4 regions of the Paenibacillus sp. FSL L8-0436 genome follow, and region 2 is predicted to be linked to each of the others. Evidence: riboswitches for the same ligand, from Rfam matches in the RefSeq annotation. Region 2 holds a riboswitch; each other region holds the start of a gene.
The links. A riboswitch is a leader RNA that binds a small molecule or an ion and turns the genes downstream of it on or off. The one in region 2 is predicted to bind cyclic di-GMP.
Positions count from the first base shown of each region.

Region 1: it holds a riboswitch for cyclic di-GMP, as region 2 does, so the genes downstream of both, NSS79_RS05285 (PA14 domain-containing protein) here and NSS79_RS14665 (hypothetical protein) in region 2, are expected to answer to the same signal.
Region 3: it holds a riboswitch for cyclic di-GMP, as region 2 does, so the genes downstream of both, NSS79_RS03340 (transglutaminase-like domain-containing protein) here and NSS79_RS14665 (hypothetical protein) in region 2, are expected to answer to the same signal.
Region 4: it holds a riboswitch for cyclic di-GMP, as region 2 does, so the genes downstream of both, NSS79_RS01965 (anti-repressor SinI family protein) here and NSS79_RS14665 (hypothetical protein) in region 2, are expected to answer to the same signal.

Region 1 is NZ_CP151955.1:1,142,991-1,150,873, reverse strand. It holds gene NSS79_RS05290 (glycosyl hydrolase) at 1-1,181, opposite strand, end outside; gene NSS79_RS05285 (PA14 domain-containing protein) at 1,390-3,777, opposite strand; cyclic di-GMP riboswitch class I at 3,790-3,870, opposite strand; gene NSS79_RS05280 (sugar phosphate nucleotidyltransferase) at 4,008-5,381, opposite strand; gene NSS79_RS05275 (UDP-glucose/GDP-mannose dehydrogenase family protein) at 5,785-7,125, opposite strand; gene NSS79_RS05270 (glycosyltransferase) at 7,130-7,883, opposite strand, start outside.
Region 2 is NZ_CP151955.1:3,202,525-3,210,407, reverse strand. It holds gene NSS79_RS14690 (hypothetical protein) at 1-575, opposite strand, end outside; gene NSS79_RS14685 (PadR family transcriptional regulator) at 1,148-1,693, shown strand; gene NSS79_RS14680 (alpha/beta hydrolase) at 1,710-2,516, shown strand; gene NSS79_RS14675 (ketoacyl-ACP synthase III) at 2,791-3,789, opposite strand; gene NSS79_RS14670 (hypothetical protein) at 3,828-4,187, opposite strand; gene NSS79_RS14665 (hypothetical protein) at 4,327-5,382, opposite strand; cyclic di-GMP riboswitch class I at 5,433-5,524, opposite strand; gene NSS79_RS14660 (nucleotidyltransferase domain-containing protein) at 5,651-6,418, opposite strand; gene NSS79_RS14655 (sigma-70 family RNA polymerase sigma factor) at 6,540-7,121, shown strand; gene NSS79_RS14650 (DUF4179 domain-containing protein) at 7,090-7,883, shown strand, end outside.
Region 3 is NZ_CP151955.1:710,040-717,922, reverse strand. It holds rRNA gene NSS79_RS03350 (23S ribosomal RNA) at 1-980, opposite strand, end outside; rRNA gene NSS79_RS03345 (16S ribosomal RNA) at 1,226-2,781, opposite strand; gene NSS79_RS03340 (transglutaminase-like domain-containing protein) at 3,186-3,992, opposite strand; cyclic di-GMP riboswitch class I at 4,006-4,088, opposite strand; cyclic di-GMP riboswitch class I at 4,160-4,241, opposite strand; gene NSS79_RS03335 (class D sortase) at 4,319-4,930, opposite strand; gene NSS79_RS03330 (GtrA family protein) at 5,027-5,431, opposite strand; gene NSS79_RS03325 (glycosyltransferase family 2 protein) at 5,421-6,401, opposite strand; gene NSS79_RS03320 (phospholipid carrier-dependent glycosyltransferase) at 6,445-7,883, opposite strand, start outside.
Region 4 is NZ_CP151955.1:415,130-423,012, forward strand. It holds gene odhB (2-oxoglutarate dehydrogenase complex dihydrolipoyllysine-residue succinyltransferase) at 1-652, opposite strand, end outside; gene NSS79_RS01960 (2-oxoglutarate dehydrogenase E1 component) at 707-3,574, opposite strand; cyclic di-GMP riboswitch class I at 4,059-4,143, shown strand; gene NSS79_RS01965 (anti-repressor SinI family protein) at 4,171-4,323, shown strand; gene NSS79_RS01970 (helix-turn-helix domain-containing protein) at 4,424-4,756, opposite strand; gene NSS79_RS01975 (hypothetical protein) at 5,178-6,200, shown strand; gene NSS79_RS01980 (signal peptidase I) at 6,219-6,812, shown strand; gene NSS79_RS01985 (TasA family protein) at 6,899-7,402, shown strand; gene NSS79_RS01990 (TasA family protein) at 7,484-7,883, shown strand, end outside.

The DNA of each region.
Region 1 (7,883 bases), 2.1 Mb from region 2:
CAGTTGAAGTCGATCTTATTGTCGTTGCGGACCAGGACGGCTTTGCCCGACAGCTCCATATTGTTGAAATATTCTCCCGTTAATCCGGTTCGCGATACCGGGGCCGGGTTATTGTTTTTACCGACCAGCGTTAATTTATAATCATCCCGCGACACGGTATAATCATCGCTCATAAAGTTCTTAATCTGTTCGAGGTTATTTTTCTCGGTCAGCATTTTCCCCCATGTCATGGTATATACCCATTTACTCTGCGTTCGGGACAATATGAGCGGGTCTGGCAGTTCTCCGCTTTCACCGATCCCGATCGGCTTGCCGTCGGCCAGCTTCAGCAGCTTCTCATAATAAGACTGTCTATAGTCATTGTTATAAATATCCGCCGCCAGAACGTCAACCTTCCCGGCACCGGGATAATATGGCTCATAGCCATCCGACCACTCATTAGGCGCATTCGGATTCCATACCCACAGGAGGTTGTCCAGCTTGTGAACATTCACCAGACGGTTATACATAATATCCCAAAGTTCGGTGAAGTTGTCCTTCTGCCCCCACCAGAACCAGTTGCCGTTCATCTCATGATAAGGGCGCCATAACACAGGCACTCCCGCATCGCGCAGGTCTCCCAAATATTCGGCTACATCATCAAGCTCAGCAATCAGGTTCTTATACTGCGGGGTGCCCGGCGTAACATAAGCATCAAAATCCTCTTGGCTCAGGCTCATATGCACATTAGCCCATTCCGGGGAGGTGCCCGGCAAATTCTGATGGAAGGTCATCGCCACAATTCCGCCGCCCTGGTGCCATTTGATCGCACTCTTCACGACATTCTGGCGCTGCTTCACGATGGTGCCCTCCGGCTGGTTGTTAATCGCTCCCAGCTCATAACCATGCAATACGGCATATTGTCCGCTTGCATGCTTCAGCTTATTGTTGAATTCATCCGGGGTCTCCAAATAGTCATGCTGCCCGGATATCATTCCCTTGCCTCCAAGATCAACCAGATAGCTGAGCAGATCGGCAGCCTCCTCGGAAGCTGAGGGATTGATGGGAGTGATGGCAGCAGCAGGTGTAACTATCGTCCGGGGAACCGGAAGACTCCTCGCTTCTGACCAGGGCAGCAGGGAAAATATTAATATAAGAGGTAAAATCGTATTAAACAGGCGGTACTTGCGGTAAGTGTTCAAATCGTAATCTCCTTTCTCCAGCGAAATGCCGCCACGGCACACAGGATGCGTTCCCTATGCAGGTTCATACATCCCGAGGCCAAATGGGGGCTATAGCTTAGTAGCCCTGCTGATAAGCAGGGCCACTAAGAGTGGACTTTAGGAATTATAATTGTAACGTCTTAACCAGCACCCGCCGGTGAATACAGAAGCTAACCAGTCGCTCTGCTTAGGAAGCGGAAGGAAGAAACAGGGCGCTAGCAGGAACAGTACCCTTCACTTGGCTTGGGCTTTCCCACATTAGACGCGCTCTGGCATCCCCTTGATTCTCGTAATACTCCACTTTAATATCATATAGCTGCCCGGCATTCAGGCTGATGCTTCCCATGCGTTCGGTTCCACTCTGTTTCATCCAGCTGTCAATCACAAGACTGTCATTGACCCAAACGCGGATGCCGTCATCTGAAGTAGTATAGATTGTGTACATTTCACTGTAGAGCGGCTTAATCTTGCCGCTCCAGCGTACGGAGAAGAAATCGATGCCGATTGCAGGATCCGGGGTGCCTAGACGCCAATTGAAATCAAGAATGGCGTCGTTACGTACAAGTGCCGGAGTGCCTGACAGCAGCATATTATTGAAATATTCTGCTTTTAGCCCATTCTCAGCAGGTGCTGCTGTCGGTGTTGATGCTGGCGTAGATACCGGTGTTGGTGCTGCTGGCGTCGGTGCTGCTGTTGGCACCGGTGTTGGCGTTGCTGCTGGCGTCGGTGCTGCTGTTGGCACCGGTGTTGGCGCAGATGTCCGTGTTGCTGTTGGCACCGGTGTTGGTGTTGCTGTCAGCGCAGGTGTCGGCGTTGCTGTTGCTGTTGGCACCGGTGTTGGTGCAAGCGTCGGTGTTGCTGTTGCTGTTGCTGTTGCTGTTGCGGCTGGTGCTGCTGTCGCCGCTAAAACCGGTTTTGCAACCAGGCTGAGTGTACTGTCCAATTCTGTCTGGCTGGCAGCAGCTGCCCCGGCATTCACAAACAATGCGCTGGCCGGAACCGTCCCTTTGACTTGGCTTTGACTTTGCCACATTAAGCGGATATTCGCATCGCCGGCATTCTCGTAATACTCGACCTTGATGTCGTACAACTGACCGCCTGTTAAAGCGATGCTTCCGGTACGCTCGGCTCCGCTCTGTTTCATCCAGCTGTCAATGACAGCTTTACCGTTAATATAAACGCGGATACCGTCATCCGAAGTGGTAAAAAACTGATAAGTCTCACTATACGTTGGCTTGATTTGACCGGTCCAGCGGACGGAGAAGGAATCTATACCGATTGAAGGATCCGGCGAACCCTGGCGCCAGTTAAAGTTAAGCAATGCATCATTGCGCACCAAGGCGGGCGTACCGGAAAGCGTCATGTTTTTGAAGTACTCTCCCTTAAGTCCGCTCACCACAGGCGCTTCCACTGAATCATTAGAGTCAGGCGTTGGCATTGCCGTCGGCTTCGGCGTTGGTGTCGCCGTTGGTGTTGCCGTTGCTGTCGGCGTTGGTGTTGCTGTCGGTGTTGGCGCAGCGGCTGGTGCACTCCAACTCTTATATTTATTCCGGGTCAGTGTATAGCTATCATTCATGAAACTCTTAATCGTAGTTGTGCTGTTTTTCTCATAGAGCATTTTTCCCCAGTTCATCATAAAAACGAAATTTTTCTGGGAGAGCTTCAGTTTGGCCGTGCTGGGCATCTCACCGTTTTCACCAATACCTATCGGTTTACCGGCAGCCAGACTAAGCAAACTGTCATAATACTTATTCATATAGTCGTTATCATATATATCTGCTGCAAGAACATCCACTTTGCTTGCGCCCGGATAGGTCAGCGCATAAGGATCAGACCAGGCATTCGGTGCATTGGGGTTCCATACCCACAACAGATTGTTTAATTGATGAACGTTCACGAAACGGTCATACATAATATTCCACAGTTCAGCAAAATTACTTTTCTTCCCCCACCAGAACCAGTCGCCGTTCATTTCATGATAAGGTCTCCAAAGTACAGGAACGCCTGCATCCCGCAAGCTTTTGAGCGACACCGCCACTTTATCCAGATCCGTGATCAGGCTGGCGTATTCTGCCGTGCCCGGCGTTACATACTTGTTAAATTCCTCTTGTTTGAGCGGCTTCTGCACATTGGACCAGAGGTAGGCAGTCCCGGGCAGATTCTGATGAAAGGTCATTACGACAATGCCGCCGTTCTTGTACCAGTTGATCGCGCTGTTCATCACATTCTTGCGCTGCGATGCAGCTGTACTCTCCGACTGGCCGCTAATTACGCCAAGCTCATATCCGTGAAGAGCAGCATATTCTCCGCTTGTTCCCTTCAACTTGTTGCTGAATTCATCCGGGCTCTCCAAATAATCGTGCTGTCCAGAGATAATCCCTTTTCCGGTAATGGAATAGAGGTTACTAAGCAGCTTGACAGCTTCGGCTGAAGCGTCCGGATTAACCGGCACTGCTGTGCTTGATGAGGCTTCTGCGGTTGAAGGCGACAGCCCAAATCCTAAAGGCACAGCGGTTAACAATACGGCAAGAGACAGCAAGGCGGACAGCAGACGAGACTTACGGTAAGTTTTCAAAATGATCTTCCTTTCGGTAGCCAGGCTGCCACTCTTGCGAAGGCCCTATGGCTTTGCGTCCCTATCTTTCGATTAGGTTTGCCTTTGTCGTTTTGGAAGGATTTATCCCTCTTACCGTAAGTATCGTCCCTATGAAGTTTTTATTTAGAGCATTAATAAAAATAAATTAATAAATGGTTCTAAATACCTGTTTTGGATCTGTAAAAATTGGTTAAATAGATTATTTAGGCCTAAGAGATAAACTGTTGCAAAGCTATATCTTCCCAATCCAAGGTGATGCGGATGTTATCCTCTTCCACCAGTTCCGAACCGGTCTGTACCTCGATAAACTCTACATCCGTCAGCGCAAGGATCGCATGTTTGGTGCCTTCCGGTATACGCACCACATCTCCTGCCTTCACATTATGCATCTTCTCATTAATCACAATGCTTGCTTCACCGCTGACAAATGTCCAGATTTCACTGCGTTTATGGTGCAGCTGGTAACTGATATTTTTACCCTCTTCGATAAAAATCCGTTTGGTCAGCACTTCATTTCCCTCATCGTATTTCACATAATCTATGACCTTATAATGGCCCCAGCGGCGTTCTTCGTACATCGGTCTTTGTTCAAAAGACTTCAGCACTTCCTTGATTCTCGGACTCTCCGCTTTATGGGTAACCAAAATCCCGTCCGGGCTGGCAGCGATAATCAGATCCTTCGCGCCGATCACCGTAATCGGAATATCCAGCTCATTAATCAGGCAAGTGCCTTCGGAATCGGCCGTCACGAACCCTTTGCCCACGTGGTTGCTGTTCATTTCTTCGGTCAGCGTGTTCCAGGTGCCCAAATCCTTCCAGAATCCGGCATAAGGCTGAACAACGATTTTCTCCTCTTTTTCCACCACTTCGTAATCAAAGCTGATGGAAGCAAGCAGTTTGTACTGCTTCTGCAGTTCCTCGTAGTTCAGCGGCAATCCTTTGCGCTGCAGAATATCAAGCAGATAACCCAGACGGAACGCGAACACGCCGCAGTTCCAGAGGGCATTCCGGCTGATCAGTTCCTCGGCCTGCTCACGGTCAGGTTTCTCCTGGAAGTGGCTTACCTGCAGATAGCCGCTTGCTCCCGCCTCAGCGCTGGTAGGAATGATATATCCGTATTTTTCTGAAGCATGCTCGGGTACTACACCCATCAGCGCCAGGTTCGCTCCGCTCTCCTGCATCGTTTGCTCAAGCTGCACAACTGTATCGAAGAAGGCGGCTTCCACATAAGGATCGACCGGCAGGATGGCCACGGTCTCGCTTGGCGAAACGCCTTCCATGGAATACAGGTAGGCTGCTGTCAGGGCAATCGCCGGAAACGTATCGCGGCGTTCCGGCTCAACGATGATGGGCACCTCGCTGCCAAGCTGGCTCTGAATCATTTCCACCTGGCTGCGGCCGGTAGCCAGATAAGCCGAACCCGACATATTAGCTTCCTCCAGCTGCCGCCATACCCGTTGCACCATGGATTCCGGTTCACCCGTCGGACTCTCAAGTACCTTCAGAAATTGCTTCGAACGTGAATCGTTAGACAATGGCCAGAGACGTTTACCTGAACCGCCTGATAGAAGTACCAGTTTCATATGGAACCCTCCTCATTATGTGTTGACGCGAAAATATCGGATTGTTATTGGTTGCTTCAAACGTGAAAAGCATAAGACTTAGCTGTTATGAGAGTCACTGCAAGGAATGTTTGGACTTTCGGCCGCTGTTGTCTGCAGATTTCTTGATTTATACCGCTGTTCACGGTGGAAATCCGCAGACTGCATAGGCTTCCGAAGCGAGCTTTCCTGCGGAAAGCTTTCAGGCGGACGCATTCGCTCCTACAGTTCCAAAATTCCTCTCCGTACCTGCCAACAGCCTAACTATTCGCTTCACCCGCAGGCGAAGCACCCTGCTAAAAGATCCGGCATCGCCGCTTGTTTGGCGGCAGGTAAGAGCGAAGTGCTTTACAGAGCTGGGAACTTAGCAGAGCAAGCTTGAGGCTTAGATCGCACCAGCCACGCTGGCCGAATACCCGCTCAGTCCGCCCATTTGCGGGCGTCCGACGGAATGGTACTCCAGGCCGGTGCCTTCGATCTGCTCCTTGGAGTAGACGTTGCGGCCGTCGATCAGAACCTGGCGGCGCATACTGCCCGCCAAGCGATGCAGGTCGATATCCTTGAACTGGCTCCAGTCGGTCAGCAGGCATACGGCATCGCTGCCTTCTGCCGCCTCTTCCGGCAGGCCGCACCAGCGGAGCTGCGGATGATCGTATTGCATTTTGAAGTTATCGGCGGCAATCGGATCATATAGCTTCACTGTAGCTCCCTCCGCTACCAGCGCTTCGACGATTTCCCGGGCAGGTGCCTCGCGTACATCATCGGTATTCGGCTTGAAGGCCAACCCCCAAATTCCGATAACCGCGCCGCGCAGGCTGCCTAGCGACTCATGAAGTTTGGAAATAATCATAAACCGCTGTCCTTTATTCACCTCAACCACCGATTTCAGCAGCTTGAACTCATAGTCTACGTTACCTGCGATCTGGATCAGCGCATTGGTATCTTTCGGGAAACAGGAGCCTCCATAACCAATTCCGGCCTGCAGGAAGCTTGAGCCGATTCTCCGGTCCATCCCCATGCCTTCTGCCACTTCGGTTACATCAGCTCCCACTTTTTCACAAATATTGGCAATCTCGTTGATAAAAGAGATTTTGGTTGCCAGGAAAGCGTTCGATGCATATTTGATCATTTCCGCACTGCGGATATCCGTTACGAAGATATTTTCAGTGAAGCCTTGATGAAGCTGGCGCATCGTTGGCTCCAAAAGCGGATTGTCCAGACCAATCACAATCCGGTCAGGATGAAGCGTATCGCGGATCGCCGAGCCTTCACGCAGGAATTCGGGAGCGGAGACGATATCGAAGGGATGATTCGTGTGGGAAGCAATCAGATTGCGGATTTTTTCATTTGTGCCAACCGGGACGGTCGACTTGGTCATGATGATTTTGTAGCCTTCCATCGCTTGCGCAATTTCTGTGGCTGCTCCCTCGATATACGTTAAATCTGCTTCGCCGCCCGGCAGGGAAGGCGTTCCTACAGCGAGGATGACGATATCAGAAAGGCGCACCGATTCCTGCAGATCCGCCGAAAAGGATAATCTGCCCTCACGGAGATTCATTTCGATCAGCGCCTCAATACCCGGCTCATAGATGGGGGATTCCATCCGGTTCAATTTATTGATTTTCTCCTCATCCTTATCGACACAGATGACATGATTCCCGTTAAGTGTAAAACATACGCCAGATACAAGACCGACATAGCCGGTACCGATTACTGCCAGCTTCATATAATCATCCTCCTTTAAGAAAATTAACGTAGGCCTGTTCCACATACTGCTTGAACTGAACCATAAACGTCTGTTCATCGAATTTATGCGCATGCCCCATAATCTTGCTGATGTCCCACGCATAGGACTCCACTTCGTGGATAGCCTTCAGCAGATCATCCACTTCCTGATTCTGAAAGAATACGCCATTGACATAAGGGACTATGGTATCCAGCGCCCCTCCGGCCTGATAAGCAATGACCGGTCTTCCTGCGGCATTCGCCTCCAGGGGCGTAATTCCGAAATCTTCTTCTCCCGGAAAAATAAACGCCCGGCATTTCGACATTAGGCCCGTGACCTCTTCATCCTCCAGCCGGCCCAGAAAAGTGACATTATCTTTGGCCATTCCTTCCAGACGCTTACGGTCCGGCCCGTCGCCGACGATATAGAGCTTAAGGCCATTCCGGCTAAAAGCCTCCACTGCCAGGTCGATCCGTTTGTAGGATACAAGCCGGGAGACGATCAGGTAATAGTCGCCGATAGAGCTGGAACTGGTGAAGCGGGCTGTATTGATCGGCGGGAAGATCACATCGGCATCCCTATGGTAATAGTTCTGAATCCGCGTCTTCACTACGGAAGAGTTAGCCACGAACTGGTTAACATTTTTGGATGTCCGCTGATCCCAGGTCTTGAGCCGCTGCATATAGACCTTGAGCAGTCTTTTGAACAGTCCGGAATTCGATTGCCGCTCCATGTACGTGTCATAATCCCAGGCAAAG
Region 2 (7,883 bases):
TCTCCGGAGGGTGAGGAGGCACCCATATAAATATGAGCCTTCTCAGTCGAATTAATAATGCTCACTTCAGATGTAGTTTTCGATGGAAGATAAATATTAGCTGTTATTCTTGATTTACCCTTAGTAGAAAGAACTCTTCTAAACGGTCCGGCGTTATCACCCACACATTGTGAGCCCGGGTTTGTATAAGAATATGTAGAAATGGGAAAATCAACATTTGCGCTAGTAGATACACTTTCAAAAGTTTCTTCTACTTTTCCCTCTAGTTCATAGTTAGGCTCTAGTTTTAATTTCCCATCTAATCCAATATTTTGAGAGTTCTCTTTCTTAAATTCGTCTATCAGTTCCACTTTGTTTGCCGTAAAACTTCCGTCTTCATAAAGATAAATTACATTTTCTCTATCTTCTGGATCTAGACCTTCCATGATTGTTCGTAAAGTTGATCTATCACGAACATTAATTTGAGAATCAATAGATATTTTTCCTGTTACCGGTTCTGCACTAACAGGGTTGATTATACTTGCCAGTAAAAAAATGAAAACAATACAGGAATAGTTTTTTTCACAATTAAACATCTCCTAATTTTATTTTTAGTCCAAGAGAAAAATGATTTCGCAATACCCTCCCATATATTACTAGTTTAGAATAACACATTATTTTATTTATTTCTATTTATTTACAGGTTATTTTTTCTATATATGATAAATATAAGGATATATAGATTGAAATAGAATTTTAGATATAGGAGTTACAGAGAATCAAGTGTTCGAGAACAAGCGACTCATCGTATATTTTCCAACTCCCAGGCCTAGAACATGCACCTTTGCTGGCAAACCACTCATCCCATATCTCTCATACTTATTTGGCCTACTTCCAAACCGCAGATTTACTAGCATTTCCTACAAAGTGCATAACTCATGTTAATAGTTTGAAATGTTTCAACCAGGAAAATTGATTGACCTGAGGCAGGTCTTAGAAGCTAAATTCATTAAATAGCACAACAAAGCACGGCAGGCACAACCTCCGCTGCTCTGTTTTTTTGTGCCGATGAGATGGTTTGCAAGGGTTGAAATTACAAGATCTACGTTGTATGATATATCTAATAGTTACATATCTAATAGATACATTATAGTCAGGAGCGAGGGTTATGGCCAAATCAGGAAATACAATGTTCGCAGTTCTGGGTGTTTTAACGAAAGGAGTCTATTCCGGATATGACATCAAGAAACATTTCAGCGGCTCGCTTCATCATTTCTGGAGTGAAAGTTACGGGCAGATTTATCCTGCTTTGAAGGAGCTTGTTGCCCAAGGATATGCGGTGGAAGCCAGCACACCCAATCAAACACGCGGGCAAAAAAAGTATCAGATTACGCCTGAAGGCATGGATCATTTCCGGGAATGGCTGTCCGCCCCCATTGGCGCCCTTAACTACCGGGATGAATTGCTGCTGAAGGTTTTTTTTGCAACCCCTCAGGATAGAGAAGTCATTAGAAGTTTGTTCGAACATGAGCTGGGTGAGCTCACAAATGCCATGGAGGTTTACCGCGAACAACAGCGTTCATTAATAACACAGAAGCAATCGCCGGAAGATTTACCGATGTGGATGTTAACCTTAAACTATGGAATCCTGTCAACCGAAGCTAGACTGCAGTGGTGCAAAGAATCAATTGAATGGTTAAATCAACAGCGTTAACGAGGGAGTGAAAAAAGTGAATCAGAGTGAACTGCATAACATCCAGGGTGTAAACTTTAACATCGAAGTACAAGGAACAGGTGAACCGCTTGTGCTGCTGCATGGCGGCTACTCCAACCTCAAGGTGTGGGATCTCCATGTGGAAAGACTGGCTCAAGCTTATCAGGTGATCCGGTATGATCAGAGAGGATATGGACAAAGCGACGCTATCACCACCCCCTTCTCCTATTATCAGGACCTGAAATCCGTTCTGGATCATCTTGGGATTACCCGTGCCAGTGTTGTCGCCTCTTCCTTTGGAGGAAGTGCTGCGATTGACTTCGCTCTGGCCTATCCGGATCGTGTCAGCAAGCTAATCCTTGTTGCCCCTTCTGTTAACGGCGCCAAGTATCCCTTGCGGCTGTCCTGGGAAGGCATGAAGGATTTCCTGAGAGTCCGCCGGGTTGGAATCAACAAGGCTGCGGAGCATTTTATGAAGAACAGCTTCTGGCACTACCTCGTTCCACAAGATCAGACGCTTCGGGCTCAATTCAAAGAGCTTTATGTCAGTAATGAAGTCTTTTATCAAGGCAAGCCCAATTTGCATCGTCCTTTAATGCCTCAGGCCTACAGTCGCTTAAATGAAATCAGTCATCCAACACTTGTTATGGAAGCCGGGCTGGATTTACCCTTCAACAAGCAGATCTGCAGTTACGTACATAAGAATATTCCAGCTTCAGAATTCGTCCAGCTGCGTCAATGCGGCCATTATCCGCATTTTGAGCAGCCTGCTGAATTTATAGAGTTGATTATTGAATTCTTAAATAAAGACCATATAAGTTGAACTTTAGACTTACCGAGCCGGCATAGAACGCAACTGCGGTGAATGTTTGGACTTCCGGCCACTGTTGTCTTCAGATTTCTTGATTTTAACCGCTATTAGCGGTAGAAATCCGAAGACAAAGGCGGACACTACCGTTCCTCCAGTTCCAAAATCCCCCTCCGCTGCTTTTGCCTCTAGGTAGTTCTTTAGTTCAACTTATATAGACAAAAAAGCCTGCACCAAAGCGCAGGCTTTCGTTGTTTTTCTATCGCGTTCCATTACTGTAGTGGTGATGTTAGAGTCTCCACAAGGTAGCACAACTCGTAATACCCGCGCCTACCGACCACATAAAAAACAAGTCGCCGGGTACCAGCGTCCCGTCCTTAATCGCATGGTGAAGGGTGATAAACGGACTGCTTGTGCCCGTGTAGCCATAAATATCCCCAATGTAAGGGAATTTAACGAGCTCCTCATCCAGCTTACCCGCGATATCTTTAATGACGCTCAAGTTTAACTGACTAAGGATATAGTGCTTCACATCACTTTTTGTATATCCATGTTCCTGAAGCAGCTGCTCAATATTGGATACTGCTGTCGGGAAAGCCACATTGACGTTGTACTCCGGATGAAGATAGATTTTCTTCTCTTCAAGCGACAGATGTTCTCCGTACATTTGCGTCATGCCTCCGGCAGGGAACTGCATATCCTCCGCCTTCTGCGTATTGGTGTAGTACGCCGAATCTATCAGACCGGAATCCGTATCCTCCACTCTCTCCAGCAGAACCGCACAGGCCGCATCTCCGCAAAGGCCCTTGGATGCCAGGTCCCCTTCTTTGTAGAAACGGGCAATCTGCTCCGACCCTACAATGAGTGCGTATCTCACTCTGGGCGTGGATATCATGGATCGGGCTGCTTGGTCAGCAGCGACAACCATACCTACACAGTTGGCATTGCTGTCATAGATAATGCAGGAATCTTTACCCTCCAGCGCCTGATGCACAAATGCAGCATCTGTCGGAGCGCTGAAATCATGTGTTCCTGAGGAGAATACGATCATATCCAAATCGCTTCCGCTGAGCCCACAGCTCTTCAATAACTTTTTGGATGCTTCAATAGCCATATAAAGCGTGCTCTCTTCATAGTCCGCCGCGTAATAACGATCCTTACGGCCAAAGAACTCCCAAATGCCGATAAGCTTGTCCGCTGAAGCTCCGGCCTGCAGAGCCAATTCCTCATTGCTGATCTTATAGGCAGGATGGTACACTTCGGTGCTTACTATTTTGACATTAGCCATGGTTGACCACCCTCTGCTTTAGATTTAGGATATACGATTTAGGATTTAACGATTGCCCAAGCCTCTTCCACCGTATCCACAAAATGTCCTTTAAATCCGGCGCTTGGAGCTACTCTCTGTAATTGAGATTTGGCTACTACTTTCTTCGGATTCACCAGAACCGCATGTTTAAAACTGTTATACAGCACATAGCAGCGTTCCAGAACCGGCAATATCTCCGGCTTGAAGGGCGCCATATCGTTGCAGTCAATAATCAGAGACATCTCGTGGATCGGCAAAGTCGGCATGGACACCTCGAATATTTCCACTTCTTTTACCGTTTCAGCCAATTCGGCAAATCCATGCAAGCTGATGAAGATGGTGTTGAATTCCGGGTACATTTTAGTTTCTGCGATCATTTTTTAATGACACTCCTCTTAGTTGTTTTTTTCAATTTGCGGTTGCGGGATTCATTGGAAATAGGTTCATACCCAAGATTTACCGCTTTACTACTATCGTCAAATTGCACTGTTTTTTTGATAGTTTCTGAGAATTCATTTATGGCGTTCTGACTATTGTACGAAGCACAATATAGTCATTTGCGTCGCGTGAGATCAGTGTGTCTTTATTAAAATACACAAAATTGTCCGCACTGCGGTTTCGTTCCCCAAGCAAAAAGAGTTCCCCGTTTCGGAGGTTCACTCCGCGGGCTACCAGTTTATTGTTCATCATTTCCGAGAACACCGCATAATTGTCACCTACAAGTAATAGATCATTCCGGTCGCCAATTACCCATTCACGTTTGAGCAATACTTTAACCGGGGCTCCGGCTTTACTGCGGTCCATCGTCATATAAATGAAGTAATTTTTGGTCTTCCCGGCAGCATCCACTTCTTTGGAGTCAATCATCCAGACAATATCTTTACCATTCGAAGCTACGAGGTTGAAGGATTCATTTTCTTTCAGCTTGTAAAGCTCAGTTGTTTTTGAACTTGGCAGATCATACAGATACAACGTGCCGGTGTCCCATTTGCTATAGATGAACTTGTCATCTACAAACTGGTGGACCTGATCAAAACCGAGATCATTGATGGTCTGAGTTTCCAGTGTCGTTTTGTTAGTGAAGTAAAAATCTGAGCCACTGCTGTGTACATAATATTTGTCACCCACACCCAGTAATTCCGGAGTTTTCACTTCCAGCGGAAGCTCGCTTGTTTTTTTGGTTTTCAAATTGTACTGTACCAGCTTCTTCGGATAGATATTAATTTGTTTAGTCACTTCAATTGTGGACTCATAATAATAAACACTGTCTCCCAGGAGCTGCAAGTTCGTTTTGAACGTGTTAGTAGAAGTAACTTTCTCCGTCGTCTTCTTCTTCCAGTTATGTAGGTACAGCTGATAAGCCCCTTTGCTATCCTTCTCCAGTGAAGCGATCGTGTCACCCGTGAACTTGTAGTTGTAGTCAAGCGGCATGTTATATGCAGTTTTGACATCTGTAAAAGTGTACTTCGCAGCTGCGTGGACCGGACTGGCAATCAGGGGTCCTGCAGCCAAGACCGCAGCCAGAATAAACGCTAAGCCTGGCCTTATTTTGTGGCGAATCTTCAAAAACATGTTTTTTTATTCTCCTTTTGTTGTATTTAGACAACAAAAAACCAAACTACATGAGCGTCCCCGCTGTCATGCCGCTTTCGTGAGCGGTTTAGACCGGTGGCTTTGCGTCTTCCGCCTTTCGGCGGAGTTGCCTTTGTTCATCAGCTGGCGCTTCCGAATCACAAACATATTTTGGTATTTATTATCTATCTAAATTTATAATTCGACAAGAGTAGTCATTATCCTCCTTTTTTCTCACATTCAAATATTGTTCGCTGTACCTGTTTTGTTACGATAGTGCGTAGATCCGTTTGACCATAAAATCGAAAAAACGCTGATTCCAGTTCTCTGACAGCCTTTCGGTCAATTCTGCAATTAACGCTGCAGCGAGGTCCACCAGCTTCTGGACAACTGAAGGTAATGCATCCGGTCCAAGACCATTTAACGCTCCTGTTAACTCATCCAGTTGCTGTGGACTGAGTTTGCGATGCAGTCTCTTGATGCCGAGCTGCGCTGTAAAAGGATCTATTACATGCCGCAGAACGGTCATTAGATCTGCCGCCAGATGACTGCCGAGCCGATGTGCCCAGAGCAAATCGCCGCGAAGATACGCGGTCTCAAATTCCAGAAGGCTGAAAGTGAAACCGGAAAGGAGCCTCGTAATCTCCGCATCCGACATGGGGAAGCTCTCTGCCTTGTAATTGGCAAGACATCCCTCGGGATCATGCAGGACAAGGATTTGCTCGATTTGTTTCAGACTCTCCTCAGTCACTGTATAAAGATCGAAATGCAGACCGTCTTCAAACACGCCAACAATTTGCGGCCCTACAAAGTTAGCTTCCGACCAGAATATCAGCGGTTTATAGCTCTCCATATGGGATATTCTGCGCGCTAAAAAATCCGTCAAGCCCTCGCTGTGGACCAAACAGTACAAATCAACATCCGAGTAAACATCCTGCTCTCCTCTGGCATGTGCGCCTTTCAGAAATACTGCCCTGACTGCCGGATCACCCTTTACGGCCAAGCCTATCAGACGGATTGCTTCGTCTTGTTTCATTCTCTCTTCCCCCTGCAATGTGTAGTATGATCTGAACATAATCTTTCTTTTTTTATTAAAAGTGAGAAATATTGTGGCGCTGGTGCGTCTTATATACAAATAAATCAATTGGAGGCACTGGATGAAGGCACAGGAAAACGACGAACAAATCATTGCCGAAGTGCTGCAGGGCAACCAGGAGGCCTTTGCGGTACTCGTAGACAAATACAAGTCGAGCTTGTATGGTCTGCTGCTCGGTATGGGCGCCAGTCACCAGGATGCACAGGATTTGGCCCAGGAAACTTTTATCAAAGCATACCAGAAACTCCGCGAGCATCATGGCCAATCAAGCTTTACCGCTTGGCTGTACGCCATTGCGATCAACCACTTCAGGTCACTGAAAAGGCGGAAATCCCCAGGCCTAACAAGCAGTAACTTACTGGAGGAGAAGGATCGCGGGCCAACCCCTGAAGAGCAGTATATGCGTAAGGAAGACGAGCTTGAAATGCACCGGAAATTGTCCAAGCTTCCAGAACGATACCGGATTGTACTGCTGCTTCGCTATACCAATGAATTATCCTATGAGGAAATCTCAGCGATAACGGGAATGCCTATGCACCAGGTCAAAAATTGTCTCCACCGCGCCCGCCAAAAGCTGAAGAAACAATGGTCGAAATCCAGGGAGGGTTCCAATGAAAAAATGGGCTTACACCAATCACAATGACTTGTCCGGCACTGATAACGATCTATTGACGGATTCACAATTGTATACAAGCTCTAATCTAGCTGATGATTTCACAGAGCGCGTTATGGAACAAGTTCGCAATACAGAGATACTGCCCGCCTCCGGGCAACAATTATCCGAGATATCCGGAATGCAAAAGGGCCGCACCCTAAAAAGAGGTTTAAAGTGGGGCAGCACTGTTGCTGCAGTGATAGGAATTGCTTCATTACTGTTTTTCATTGGCAGATCAGGTACGGTCTCAGAGACGCTGTCCAACCCTCCACAGAAACCGTTCCTCCTTGCCAACCAGTGGGCAGAGCTTGGTCTGCTGGACGCCAGAATACTCGGAGTGGTGCAGCAGCCTGGCATAGAGAAAACCGATAAAGGTTATACCTTTGTCCTGCAGGACGTAGTGGCTGATCCTACCCGTTTGGTGCTTAACATTAGCATTACGGATAAAACCGGACATGCTGCCAACGAAGCAATGTCCAAATTTAATACCAGCCAATTGGAAATCCATGATGAACAAGGACACAACATCGGAGAACTGAAAGAGATCATGCCCTTGGCCAGTGACATTTATGGAAACTCTGGTCAAGCCTCTCTGCTGTTGACTTACGTATTCCCTGATGAAGGCCCAGGAAGCACCGTAGTTATTCAAGGCAATATTCATGAACTGGCTTCAAACAGTGAAACAGAAAAGGTAGTCGCCGGAGACTGGAGCTTCAGCTATGAAGCGGATATGACCGCAGCGCAGGCATT
Region 3 (7,883 bases), 2.5 Mb from region 2:
GAAGTTAATGGCATTCGGAGTTTGACTGAGCTTGGTAACCCTTGCGGGCCCCGCACCCAATCAGTGCTCTACCTCCACCACTCCATTCACCGAGGCTAGCCCTAAAGCTATTTCGGGGAGAACCAGCTATCTCCGAGTTCGATTGGAATTTCTCCGCTACCCCCACCTCATCCCCGCATTTTTCAACATACGTGGGTTCGGGCCTCCAGTGCGTGTTACCGCACCTTCACCCTGGACAGGGGTAGATCACACGGTTTCGGGTCTACGTCCACATACTCATTCGCCCTATTCAGACTCGCTTTCGCTGCGGCTCCGGCTTCTCACCTTAACCTTGCATGTTAAACGTAACTCGCCGGTTCATTCTACAAAAGGCACGCCATCACCCCTAGATCGGGCTCTGACTTTTTGTAAGCACACGGTTTCAGGTTCTATTTCACTCCCCTTCCGGGGTGCTTTTCACCTTTCCCTCACGGTACTGTTTCACTATCGGTCGCCAGGTAGTATTTAGCCTTAGCAGATGGTCCTGCTGGATTCATACGGGGTTTCACGTGCCCCGCACTACTCGGGATCCGTCTCGGAGAGAACACAGTTTAGGCTACAGGGCTTTTACCTCTATCGCGGGCCTTTCCAGACCTCTTCGCCTACCATATTCCTTTGTAACTCCATGTGAGACGTCCCACAACCCCAAGGGGCAAGCCCCTTGGTTTAGGCTGTTCCGCGTTCGCTCGCCGCTACTGACGGAATCACTATTGTTTTCTCTTCCTCAGGGTACTTAGATGTTTCAGTTCCCCTGGTCTGCCTCTATCTCCCCTATGTATTCAGAGAGAAGTAACTGCGAATTACCACAGCTGGGTTTCCCCATTCGGACACCCCCGGATCAAAGCTTGCTTACAGCTCCCCGAGGCAGTTTCGTTGTTCGCCACGTCCTTCGTCGGCTCCTGGCGCCTAGGCATCCTCCGTGTGCTCTTATTAGCTTAACCAATGCGTTTTCCGTTAGGAAAATCGCTAGTATCACTATTAATTAAAACTTGTTCACACAAGTTTCAGCTAAAAGATGTTCTAAAACGCAAATTCGTTTCGGTATCCAGTTTTCAAGGATCAAGGTGTTACTTGAGAGCTTAAACTCTCAAAACTGACCAACGAGTGAGTAACAGGCCTAAACCTGAGTTTTGGAAGCTAAGCTTCCGATTTGAATGTCACCGTTGCAGGTGACGATTCTCCATAGAAAGGAGGTGATCCAGCCGCACCTTCCGATACGGCTACCTTGTTACGACTTCACCCCAATCATCTACCCCACCTTCGGCGGCTGGCTCCCTTGCGGGTTACCCCACCGACTTCGGGTGTTGTAAACTCTCGTGGTGTGACGGGCGGTGTGTACAAGACCCGGGAACGTATTCACCGCGGCATGCTGATCCGCGATTACTAGCAATTCCGACTTCATGCAGGCGAGTTGCAGCCTGCAATCCGAACTGAGACCGGCTTTGCTGGGATTGGCTCCACCTCGCGGCTTCGCTTCCCGTTGTACCGGCCATTGTAGTACGTGTGTAGCCCAGGTCATAAGGGGCATGATGATTTGACGTCATCCCCACCTTCCTCCGGTTTGTCACCGGCAGTCACTCTAGAGTGCCCAGCCTTACCTGCTGGCAACTAAAGTCAAGGGTTGCGCTCGTTGCGGGACTTAACCCAACATCTCACGACACGAGCTGACGACAACCATGCACCACCTGTCTCCTCTGTCCCGAAGGCCGCCACTATCTCTAGTGGATTCAGAGGGATGTCAAGACCTGGTAAGGTTCTTCGCGTTGCTTCGAATTAAACCACATACTCCACTGCTTGTGCGGGTCCCCGTCAATTCCTTTGAGTTTCAGTCTTGCGACCGTACTCCCCAGGCGGAGTGCTTACTGTGTTAACTTCGGCACCAAGGGTATCGAAACCCCTAACACCTAGCACTCATCGTTTACGGCGTGGACTACCAGGGTATCTAATCCTGTTTGCTCCCCACGCTTTCGCGCCTCAGCGTCAGTTACAGCCCAGAAAGTCGCCTTCGCCACTGGTGTTCCTCCACATATCTACGCATTTCACCGCTACACGTGGAATTCCACTTTCCTCTTCTGTACTCAAGCCACCCAGTTTCCAGTGCGACCTCAGGTTGAGCCCAAGGTTTAAACACCAGACTTAAATAGCCGCCTGCGCGCGCTTTACGCCCAATAATTCCGGACAACGCTTGCCCCCTACGTATTACCGCGGCTGCTGGCACGTAGTTAGCCGGGGCTTTCTTCTCAGGTACCGTCACTCCGGTAGCAGTTACTCTACCGGACGTTCTTCCCTGGCAACAGAGCTTTACGATCCGAAAACCTTCATCACTCACGCGGCGTTGCTCCGTCAGGCTTTCGCCCATTGCGGAAGATTCCCTACTGCTGCCTCCCGTAGGAGTCTGGGCCGTGTCTCAGTCCCAGTGTGGCCGTTCACCCTCTCAGGTCGGCTACGCATCGTCGCCTTGGTGAGCCGTTACCCCACCAACTAGCTAATGCGCCGCAGGCCCATCTCCTTGTAGCAGATTGCTCCGCCTTTCATCCTTCGTCCATGTGAACAAAGGAATTATCCGGTATTAGCTACCGTTTCCGGTAGTTATCCCAGTCAAAGAGGTAGGTTGCCTACGTGTTACTCACCCGTCCGCCGCTAAGTTAATCCGGAGCAAGCTCCTTCATAACTCCGCTCGACTTGCATGTATTAGGCACGCCGCCAGCGTTCGTCCTGAGCCAGGATCAAACTCTCCAAATTGGTATTTAGAAAGAGCGATTGCTCAATTTGAAACATCTGACGAGAATTTACATTCTCAAGATGAAATTTCCAAAGCGTATAAATACGCTGTGAAACTCATCCATTTTGGATCTCACTTGCGTGATTTCCATACTCACTCGTTGTTCAGTTTTCAAAGATCAAGCTCGTTGTGAGTGTCGATTATCTCGTCACCAGCAACTCTTATAATATATCACGTTTGATTTAGAAACGCAAGCTTTTTTTGAAACAACTTTTCAGCCATTCCTTATTTACTTGGGTGCGCTCTAACAACGCTTACCTATAATACCCCACATCAATATAAAAAAGCAACCCCTTAAACAAAAAAAAGATAACCGGCTTAAATATTAAGCGGGTTATCTTAGGGTAATCATCATTCTATTGGATTAGTAGATCTTAGCTGCTGTATATTTGCTCGACGCTTTGGTGAAGCCTGTTTCTTTGTTCTTACCCAATCCGGCGTCCACTGTCGTATCAATCGTTACCCATTTGCCGTTAAGCAATACTTCATTCCAGGCATGATATACAGATACATAACTCGTATTGCCCATTACCAGCTTTGTCGGAATTCCTTCACTGCGGAGCATGGTGGCGAACAAAGATGCATAATCGTAGCAAATCCCTTTCTTACTAGCGAGTGTGTTGTCGTTGTTCGGGATATAATCCTGCGTAACATTAGCCGCTAAGGTGTAGTCGTACTTTACATTCGCCACGATGTAATTATAGATAGCTTGTACCTTTGCTTCATCAGTGGTCAGCCCTTGCGTAAGCTGCTTAGCTTTCAGTACTGCTTTATCGGAAGAATTCCATTTCACATTCTGTACGGAACTCAAATATACGGCGTTGGTGTTGCTCATGCTCAGGTCTACGGTTTCGGAAGAAAGTACTTTGTATTTGTTGCCGCTGGTGTTCTCTAGGACTGACACTTTATAAGCGCCATTCCCCTGCTGCAGTGGAAACGTTTCTGTAGCTTTGGAGGCATATAAGTTATAAGAGTAGCTCTTATTGTCTTTAGTAATCATGAGCTTGATACGTTTGTCCTTGGGAACATCATAGGAAACTTGGACAACCCCTTGGCTCAATTGCGATGTATTTAACCAGTCTGACTCTACGCTGGAAGCGTTAGCTGTACTTACTTGAACTGAAGTAACCAGGACGAACAAGGTCAAGAACATATAATAGAACTTCTTCATGGATAAAACCCCTTTCGGTAGCTGGCTGCCATCCATACCCGGGAAGGCCCTTTAGCTTTGCGTCCCTACCTTTCGATAGGTTTGCCGTTATCGTTTAAGCTTTATCTGTCTACTACTATTGGAATATACTAGACTCATCTTAAGAACAAACAAAAAAAGCCTCTTCATTCGGTAGCTGGCTGCCATCCTTACCGGGAAGGCCCTTTAGCTTTGCGTCCCTACCTTTCGATAGGTTTGCCGTTATCGTGTTTAGCTTTTATAGTTATATAGTATCATATTAATGCCTAGTTACAAGACCTAAATCACTAGATTTCTACTTAATTCATTTAAATTTTTATAATTTTAGCGTGGATAATCAGTCGATGGGTCGGATTTACCAAAGGATCACATGTAATGAGGGTAAGGATTTTATCTTGTTTATTCCCGTTCAGTACAGACACATCCGTAGGCTCAACAATCGAGATATCATAAACCTCGTATTTATACTCCTGATCGCTTGTCTTGACGGAAATGGTATCTCCGACCTTTACTTCATTCAGTCTGTTGAATAATCTCCCTGCAGTCCTAGACCTGTGTGCAGCTATGGCAGCATTGCCTATTTCACCGATTGGAGCGGTTTCCTTCATATGGGCTGCGGCATGTTTCATGTTGGCTTTGGTCGCCCCTTCCAATATGGGCAATTTCAAATCGATTTTGTCGATTGTGATAATTCCGGTCACTTTGCCGCCGACCTCTATTTCCTGCTCTGCCGGTTCGGCAGCCTGCGCTGGTTCATCCCCAGCTGATTCTTCTGCCAGCAGTGCAGTGACCTCGGCATACTGTTTTTTCAGATCGGGCTCTGACGAAGGGGCCAGCTCACTATAAGCCTGTTCAGCCTCCTTCAGCAGCTTCTCTTGCTGCCGGTCGTTATACCATTCGCTCGCTTTTGGATACAGCATGACTAGAACTCCTGCAATTATGATCAAATAGGAAAACTTACGCATCAAATCCCCCCGATCTTTTAGATAAAGAAACTCCACGGCCCGACATCTGACTTAAAATACCCATTTACGGCTGCCAAAGAAATTGATAATGACGGTGACGAACGTAACCAGCACTTTGGAAATCAGCACCTGAACTCCAAATTTGTCCGTTAGCAGATGCATCAGCAGCACTGATATCCCCAGTACAACCAGGTTCAGTATGATGAATCGGACTAATTGCATACGGTCAAAACTGTCCTTGCTAGTCTGACTCTTATCCTTAAAGGTCACCTTCTTGTTCCAAAAGAAACTGTTCGCTGTCCCTGCGCTATAAGAAATAATCTGTGCCGGGGTGTTCATCATACCCAGAGAATGCAGCAAGGTAAATACGGCGAAATCAATCAGCGTATTCAGTAAGCCTACAGCATTAAATTTTAAAAACTGGATAAATCCCGCATTCAGCTTCCTATCTGCCATAATCATTGTCCTCTTGCCGCTCCTCATGCTCCCCGCCCCGGTAACCCTTGGTCTCACGCACGATATACAGCGGTCTATCCTTGGATTCATCATATATCCGTCCAATATATTCACCTATTACGCCAAGCAGCATCAGCACGATGCCGTTAAACAACAAATTCACACCGACGATGGAAGCCCAGCCCGGAACCGTCCATGAGGTGAAAAAGATTCTCTGGAACAATACAAAGAACAGATACACAAAGCTGGAGAAGGAGAGAAAGAAGCCTACATATGAGGCTATTTTCAGCGGCTTATGTGAAAATGAGGTGATGCCGTCAACCGCAAACCGGATCATTTTCTTCAGCGGGTATTTGGTTTCACCTGCAAAACGTTCCTCCCGCACATATTCCACCATCGTCTGCCGGAAGCCGACCCAGCTTACCAAACCTCTGACATAGCGGTTTTTCTCTTTGAGACCGCGCAGCACATCGCATACTTTACGGTCGATGAGCCGGAAGTCGCCTGTATCGGTGGGAATCTCCACACTAGTCATGCTGCTGAGCAGACGGTAAAAGAGCTTGGCGGTCACTTTCTTGAAAATAGTCTCCCCATGCCGTTTCAGCCGCTTGGCGTAAACTACCTCATAGCCCTCTTTCCACTTGGCAATCATCTGCAAAATGACCTCGGGCGGATCTTGAAGATCCGCGTCAATCACCACAACAGCCTGGCCTTGCGCATAGTCCATTCCGGCCGTAATCGCGACCTGATGGCCGAAGTTACGGGAGAAGTCAATCAGCTTAACATGCTCGTCGCTGCTGCTGATTCCACTCATGATCTCAGCTGTGCGATCCCGGCTCCCGTCATTAACGAAGATCAGTTCATAGGTATCACCGCATTCGTCCATGACTTGCTTAAGCCGCTCATACGTATATTGAATAACTTCTTCCTCATTGTACATGGGGACAATTACACTGTATCTGGCTTTCACCTTTGTTCCTCCTAAAAGTTTTGTAGCATTACGCGCTCCCCTCCTAGAATACCCAGGAAGGGAACCAGCGCAGCACATCCGTCACATATTCTTTGTCAACCACCATTCCCGATAACACCGGATAGAACAGTACAAAAAGCAGCGCTGCGACAGCCACGTATGCATACCGGATGTACCTAGCTTCCCGATATTTGCTGTCCAACAGCTTCATGATATATACAATAGCAAGAATCATGAACGGTACCATCGCAAAATAATGGTATAGGAACGTCTCACGCGGTACAAGCATCCAAGGGACATACTGCGAGAAAAAGCCGATCCAGATCATGTACATGCTTTTGTCTTTCCGTTTTACGGTAAGCCATACCGTAGCCAGCATCGCGAAGATCCCGGTCCACCAGATTAGCGGATTGCCTATGGTGACTATGCTGCTTACCTTGCCTTCCGGCAATCCTTCGCCGCCGCTGAAGAACCATACCGGCCGTTTCATAAACGGCCACTCCCACCAGGAGGAAGCAAACGGATGCGTGGCGACAAGCTGGCTGTGGTAGTTATACATATTCTTTTGCGCATCGATCAAGCCTTTTACAGTAAACCCGTCGGCTGTTACGGACAGCGCAGGGATAAAGGACAGGCTATAGATAACGGCAGGAATAACTACAAAGAATACAACACAGCTGGCCAGCGTAACGATGGTGTTCTTCCAGAAGGAACTATCTGCCGTCCGGCAGGCGTCCTTGAGCTCCTGGTCACTTAATTTGCCTTCTGCCAGCACACGCCCAGCGGCCTTATGTTCCCTATAGCGTTCAAATAAGGCGAGCGCCAGCATAATGGCCAGCCCGGCTCCTCCATAGAGCACAATCCATTTGGAGGCGACGCCGATGCCGAAGAACAATCCGGACCAGAACAGCGGGACGAGTGTCTTGCGCAGCGGAACACGGTAGAAATTCATCGTGAAATACCGCTGCATGAAATAGAACATTAACATGATGAAGAATACGCCGTATACATCAATTGTAGAAATCCGCGTCTGCGTGAAATGCATGAAATCCAGTGCGAACAGTCCCGCGGCAAGGGCGGCGTAAATGCTCTTTTTGAACAAACGCAACGCCATGATATAGATTAGCGGCAGCATAGCGATTCCGAACAAAGTACCGATAATCCGCCAGCCGAACGGATTAACACCGAATACCTCCATGCCGATAGCAATCAGAAGCTTGCCGAGCGGCGGGTGGGTATTCTCATAAGGGACGATGCCATGCGTGTATTCATAAGCTGTCCGTGCATGGTAAATCTCATCAAAATAGGTGCTGTTCATGAAACCTGTATTTTCCGGTATGATTGACTGTTCGTCAAACAGGTTGGAGGGGACGCCTCTTTTTGGCGCTGCACCGGCATCCGGGGTGACACTTGTAACCGGAAGCGGATTTTTTCCGCCCCCCTGCTCGTAGAAGGCCATTTCATTTAAGGTAAAGCCCGGTG
Region 4 (7,883 bases), 2.8 Mb from region 2:
TCAGCCGTCTGCGCGACATGCGCTTGCGCTCCACGGCCTTGCCGTCCTCTTGCTGCGGCGCTTTGCCCGCCGCAGCTTTGGCAGGCTCCGGCTTGCCCTGCGGCGCCGGAGACACGGGCACAGCGGCCCCTGGGCCGGCTGCGCCATGGTCCTTCACATCGGCCTGGCCAATCCGGCCGATAGGGTCGCGGGCACTGACCTCGCCGAGGTCGATGCCCCGCTCCCGCGCGAGCTTGCGCGCGCCCGGCGAAGCCAGGGCCGCATTGCCTGCCGCACCTTCGGGTGCGGCGGCAGGAACGGCAGCGTCCGAAGGCGCTGCCACAGGTGCGGCAGCGGCAGGTGCAACGCTGCCTGTAGCAGGTGCCGCCTCGGGCTTGCCGCCCGCAGCGGCCTGCGGCGAACTTCCGGCAGCAGCGTCTGCGCTGCCGATCACGCCGATAGCCTCACCAACGGCTACATTCTCGCCGGCCTGGCGCAGGATGGAGGAGATGACGCCGTCCTCCTCCGCGCTGATTTCAAGATTGACCTTGTCGGTTTCAAGCTCAGCAAGCACATCCCCCTGGCCGACAGTATCGCCCTCTTTAACCAGCCATTTGTAGATCGTTCCTTCGGAAATGGATTCGCCCAGATCGGGTACTTTAATTTCGGACACAGGCCCTTACCTCCCCAAATATAATAGTTAACGTTATCGTGACACCGTCCCCTTTCAGGAGGACGGTACAGCCGCTTGTACTTGCGAATTTAGTTTCAGGGCTTCCGTAACTATACGCCGCTGCTCAAAGCTATGCACATCGGCGTAACCGCTGGCCGGGCTGGAACGTTCCGGACGGCCGATATACTGCACTTTGACATCCTGCGGGGCGATGGCGCGCAGCCGTGGTTCGGCATAACTCCAGCCGCCCATATTCTTAGGTTCTTCTTGTACCCAGATGATTTCCTGCAGGGAGCGGAAGGTGCTCAGATGAGCGGCCAGTTCCCGTTCCGGGAACGGGTAGAGCTGCTCCAGCCGGAGAATGTGCAGCCAGGACCAATCCTGTCCCTTGGCTGAATCCAGCTCAGTCTGCAGGTCGATAGCGACCTTACCACTGCAGACAACCAGCCGTTTAACCTCGCCGGGCTTGCTGCCCAGAAGGGGCTCCGGCAGGACCGGCTGGAAGCTTCCCGAAGCCAGTTCGGCTCCCGGGGAAGTGCTGCGTGTGTTGCGGATCAGGCTTTTCGGAGCCATGACCACCAGCGGGCGGGCATCCGATCTGCCGCAAAGGGCAGCCTGGCGGCGGAGCAGGTGGAAATACTGCGACGCACAGGTCAGATTGGCTACAGTCCAGTTCTCTTCAGCTGACAGCTGCAAGAACCGTTCCAGCCTTCCGCTGGAATGCTCTGGCCCCTGGCCTTCGTAGCCGTGCGGCAGCAGAATCGCCAGATTGCTGCGTTGGGTCCATTTGGCGCGTCCGGCAGCAATGAACTGGTCGATAATGACCTGTCCGGCGTTGGCGAAATCACCATACTGCGCTTCCCAGATGACAAAGGTTTCCGGGGCAAACACGTTATAGCCGTATTCATACCCGAGCACCGACGCTTCTGAAAGCGGACTGTTATACACCCCGAAGGAGGCGGTGGAGTCCTTAAGCTGATGCAGCGGAGAGAAAAGTGCCCCTGTGTCACTGTCATGCAGCACCAGATGGCGGTGCGCGAAGGTGCCGCGCTGGGAGTCCTGGCCGCTGAGACGAATCGGTGTGCCATCCTTCAGAATCGTAGCGAAGGCGAGGGCTTCTGCGAGTGCCCAGTCAACACGTTCTCCATCATTCAAAGCGTCTTTGCGGCGCTGCAGAATCCGCTCCAGCTTCGGATAGACCTGGAAGCCGTCCGGCACCGACAGCAGCTCCCGGTTAATTTCCTGCAGGTTGTCAAGCGGAACCGCTGTAGGACGCTGCGGTGTAGGTGCGCTGTCCAGTGCAACTGAGGTTTTGGCCTCTGCGTTCTTATGCTTGCCTTCCTTCATCTTATCAAAGGCTTGCTGTAGTACGCCTTCAGCTTCGGCGTTCATTGCCGTAACGTCCTCTGCCGTGATAACTCTCTCCTTCTGCAGCCGTTCCGCGTACACCTTGTATACAGTAGGATGATTGCGCACTTTACCATAAACAATCGGCTGTGTCGTTTCCGGATCATCCATTTCATTATGTCCATGGCGGCGATAGCCGATCAAGTCAATCACGAAATCCTTCTTGAACAGATTGCGGTAGGCGCTGGCCAGACGGACGGCGGCAATGCAAGCCTCCGGATCATCGGCATTGACATGCACAATCGGAATTTCATAACCCTTAGCCAGGTCACTGGCATAGTGGGTAGAACGGGAATCTTCACTTTCCGTCGTGAATCCGATTCGGTTATTGACGATAATATGCACTGTACCGCCGTTCTGATAACCTTTAAGCTTGCCGATATTAAGGGTTTCGGCCACGATGCCTTCACCCGGGAAGGCAGCATCGCCATGCATCAGCACAGCCATGGCTTTATTCGTATTTAGCTTAGGCAGACCCGGAGTGCTGCGGTCTTCCTGGGCCGCACGCGTGAAGCCCTCAACCACCGGATTGACGAATTCCAAGTGGCTCGGATTGTTGGCCAGAGTGATCCGTGTACGGACGGTTTCTCCTTCACGGACGGCGCGGTCAGCGCCGAGATGATATTTCACATCGCCGGTCCAGCCGTAGTTGATGCCCATGGAGCCTTCGGAAGGGAACAGCTCCTTGTTCGGCGAATGATGGAATTCCGAGAAAATAATATCATAAGGTTTGCCCAGGATATGCGCCAGGACGTTAAGCCGTCCGCGATGCGCCATACCCATCAGGATATGTTCGGCACCGTCATGAGCGGCAGCACGCACGATTTCATCCAGCATCGGCACCAAGGCGTCATTACCTTCCAGGCTGAAGCGTTTCTGGCCGACAAAGGTTTTATGAAGGAAAGTTTCGAACTGCTCTACCTGAATCAGCCTTTTCAGCAATTCTTTGCGCTCTGTATTGTTTAGAGGCGCGGGGGAGCTGGTAGATTCCGCCTGGCTGTTCAGCCAGCGCAGCTCCTGCTCGTCACGCACATGCCCGAATTCATAGGCAATGGTCTGCGTGTAGGCCTGGCGCATCCGGTGAACGGCATCCCAAGCAGTATGAACGTCATTTGGGGCATTCTCCCAGATCAGCGAGGCGGGCATAGCCATTAGATCCTCGCGGGTCAGATCATAGGTTTCGTACTCCAAATATTTCGCCATCGGATTGTTTCCCCGGTCCAGCGGGTCGATATTGGCGGTCATATGGCCATGTATGCGGATATTGGCGATCAGCTTGGATGCCCTTACGGCCTTTCTAAGCCACTCAGTATCTCCTGAAACCACAGGCAGCGGTGCCTGCTCGGCATCGGGAGCCAATGGAGGGGGGCCGGAAAGGGTGAAGAGATCGCGGTAATTATGCTCTACTAAAGTTGGATCTTTTACAAATTGCTCATATTTCTCTTGGATGTAACCCAGATTGGGTCCGTAATACTTGCTCCACACAGTTTCGTTATAGGGATCTTTGGCTGCCATGAATACATCCTCCTAACGGATGAACTCCACGCGCGCCAAAATTTCGCCGGCGCCCTTGTGGAGCTTCGATGTTTGCGGTTTCATTCCTCATCTTATTGTGCAACTTTCAAGGCGGGTAATCAATTCATACTTTGGTTGAATCCGTTCGCAAAACGGTATGATTCAGTGCCTAATTCATACAGAACTATTATAAGTTTGGTTTCTTAACTATATGAAAATGATGCAGCGGTGTGATTGAAATGAACGAAATAAAAATGTTGTTTTCAGTTTTCATATATACATATATAGATAAAGAGGCTTGTTCTACAATTTTTTGGGATTATCGAGTAATTTGTACAAGCAGTTGGCAAAATAATCAATTATTTTCCGTTTCTAATTATACAATATTCCCATAAATCGACACACTTTTCGTGTAAGATATTGTATAATGTTATTGCGGATAACGGTTTCATGAATTTCTAACCAGATCCTTTCATGTAAAGGATCCAGTAAAGGGTAAACCTGCCGAAAGACAGGGGCACAAAGTCTCGGGTCTAATGTAGAAATACTACGACGGCCGGACTGCCTGGGGACGCGTAATCTTAGGAGGAGATTTCTTGGATAAGTCCAACCAGGGGAACAACGGAGAACTGCAGACAGTTGATCTGGATTTAGAATGGGTCTATTTGCTGATGTCGGCTAAGCAGGCGGGCATCAAAGCGGATGAAATCCGCCAATTTTTTAATGAGAAGACTTTGCAGGCGATGTAGCGGTTGGTTGTTAAAAGTTTTTGTACATACAGAAAGGGCACAGCGGATCTCTCCGCTGTGCCCTTTCTGTATGACCGGAAGTAGAAGAAACCTGCATGAATCAGGAATCCTTCTGCTCCAGCCGCCATTTTTGATAGTCCAAGAACTCTTTGAATTCCCGCTTGCTTATACCCGAAGCCATAGCTTCCAGTACGAGCCGGGACCATTCTCCATCCAGAGGTGACTCCTGCACATCGGAAGGCTCGCCGTAAAGCAGCGCATGAATGGACACCTGAAGTGCGTCAGCGATTTTTTCAATAAATTGAATAGAGGGGTTAGATTGTATATTTCTTTCCACATTGCTTAAGTATGATTTCGCCACATCAGCCTTATCCGCAAGCTCCGAAAGAGACAAGCCTTTTTCCAGACGGAGATGGTGGATGCGACTTCCCATATTATCTGGCACGATAAAAACGCCCCTCCGTACTTTTTGTTACAGTATAACAAATAACCGGAAGACGGACAAAGCACTATAGAATCAGTTCCGGTATGAATGATCCCCCTTTTATGTCGTTTCCACTCCACATTCCCATTATTTTTATTCCCTCTGCGGTATCATTTAGATTTTTCATACGATAACGTTCGTTAAAAAGTACGATAAGCTGAGGGAAATGAAGCTAAAAGCAGAATATTAACTATAAAACGTTCTTTATTAAGAATATTGCAACAAAATGAGATTTTTGATTTGTAGGAGTAATGGCATATACTTACGTCATGGTTCTTAATAACGAACGAATAACGTTCGTCATAAAGGCTGGGTGTTGATAGATTACCTTGTTTGCAGGAAATTGCAAGCAGCTAAAGGAGAGGCTCCTGTGAGGCTTTCACGTTCTTCCCGGAATAGGAACATCCGTCGGTATACGCTTCCCCAAATTGCAGGGATCGTAGTGATTTCGGCTTATGGCATCAGCCAAATTACAACGCCTACGTATGCATTGCTGACTAACGTCGCAGCAACTGAATCCTCCAATATCACCACAGCATTTGTGTTTCCAAGCACGGTCGATCACATTGCCAACCAAGCCAGCGAAGCGATGAAGCTTGCGGTCCAGCAGCGTGAAGCGGCGAGAGAGGTGCTAGCGGAGATAACGGATAAGAATACGGACTCGGAGACCGCAGAGGGACGTATTGGAGGTATTCAAGAGGCTGCTGCACAAACGCGTGAGGCTGCGGCCGGCGCGGCTGCTTTGTTAGCTGAGCTTCAAGGCTATCTAACACGCTCGCAATTAGAGCTGGAGCAGCAAGTCAATGAAGTGAACCAGAGACTTTCTCCATATGAGGTCGATTTTAATCAATTAACAGCCTCACAAAATAACGATATCCCGGTATTCGAACAATTGCTCAGCCAAGCCAATCTAACACTGGGCGAATTTCAGGAGATGGTTAGAAAGCTAAGCTCCATCAGAAGAGTGGACGCTTATGTGCAGGCAGCCTATCATCAGGCATCGACAGCGGCCGAACAGGCTAGGAGTTATGCGGACGAAACCTCGTTGATGCATACGGAGGCCGCTGACGTGATCCAAGGACTGAAAGAGGCTGAGAAGAAGGCGAAGCTCGAAGCGGAAGAAAAGGCGAAGCTCGAAGCTGAGAAGAAGACGAAGCTCGAAGCTGAGGAGAAAGCGAAACTCGAGGCTGAGGAGAAGACGAAGCTCGAAGCCGAGGAGAAGGCGAAACTCGAAGCCGAGGAGAAAGCGAAGCTCGAAGCCGAAGAGAAGGCGAAGCTCGAAGCTGAGGAGCAAGCAAAGCCTGATAAGACTGCTGAGCCTGAAGCCCCTGCCCCGGACGCGAATCCTGACAGCATAACGGTAAAAATAGGCGAAAAGCAAGGCGTATTCTAAACAAGGCGGTGCTCTCCAGTGATACTTAAATGGACTCGTAACCTATTGATGTATGCGTTAATTCTCATTTTTCTACTTACGCTGGTATCTGCAATCACTAGCCGGATGAATGGCGGGACGCCCAAGATTCTCGGCAAGGAAATTCTAACGGTGCTCTCCGGCTCCATGGAGCCCGGAATCCAGACGGGGGCTGTCATTGCCGTCAAACCGGTGAGTGAACAGAGTCAGGGATCTTTTAAACCAGGAGATGTAATTACTTACAAAGCTCTGGATGGATCAAACAGCCTGATTACCCACCGCATTGTCAGCGTGCTCGGCTCGGGGGAAAATACCCAGTATATCACCAAAGGCGACAATAACGATGCGCAGGATGCAGATCCTATTCCTTCGAGTAATGTTGTTGCACAGTATGCGGACTTTACCGTTCCGTTCCTGGGATATTTCATGAACTGGGTAAAATCGACCGCCGGGATTATTGTCGTAATAGTTATTCCGGGGATTTTTCTGGTCATCTCGTCCCTTATTACAATCTTCAAATCGATCATGCGCATGGAGGATCCTGTAGAGGTGCAGCTTGCGCCCGGAGAATCCCCGCCTGTTACGAACGGTTGATGCTTCTCCTAACGTGGTTAGGAAAGATTCAATAAATAATTCATAACATACTCCATTCATGGAGATCCAGGAGGAGACAAATAACAATGGCAAATCTCAAAAAAACGATGGCAATGGCGATGGCGACTACAGCACTGGGGGCAACATTAATTGCCGGGGGATCCTTCGCTATCTTTACGAGTTCCGCACAGAATACAGGCAATACGTTTGCTGCTGGCACGCTCAAGATTGAACTGGATAAGAAGGATGAAGCTCAGCAGAAATATTTCAACATCACAAATTGGGCTCCGGGAGATTCTGAAATCCAGCCTGTAGTAGTTAGCAACAAAGGAACGCTTGAGCTGCGTTATGATCTCTCGCTGGCTGTAGGCGGCGACCTCGGCGGCGGAGCAACCCCGCTGGTCATTACCGCATACTCTGATGCGGCTGGAACCGTACCGCTTACCGTTGCCGACCGTGTGCTTGCTGTGGGCGGATCGGAGACGATTTATGTCAAAGCTGAGTTCCCGAAAGCAGCTGACAACAGCTACCAAGGCAAGTCGGGTACAGCCTCCATTAAAGTAGATGCAGAGCAGACTAAAAATAACTAAGCACTATAACGAACGGATCTATAACTAAAAATCAAATAAAAAGGGGGTGCCCCCCTTTTTTAATAAGGAGAACTTATTTCAATGATGAAAAAGAAAAAAATGCTGATTGCCGCATTTTCCTCCGTGGTGCTGCTCTGCGCCGCCATTGGTGGAGGCACGTATGCCTTGTTCACCAGCTCCGCCCAAAACACCGGCAACACCTTTGCTTCCGGTACGTTGTCCTTAAGTACTCACCGCAATGACGTGCCGGTTGAAGGCCCGATGTTCTATACGGCTGACTCCGATGCCGGACGTATGGGAACAGGATTGTGGGCACCGAAAGATACCCACACCCGCGCCATGCTGATCAAGAATACCGGAACGCTGGATGCCAAACTGACCGATCTGATTGCCATCCCGGAAGGAACACCTGCACAGCAGGCCGATGCGCTCGCATTCGGTGAGCAAGCGGTAGTTACTGTAGCCGCTTTGGCTGCACCAG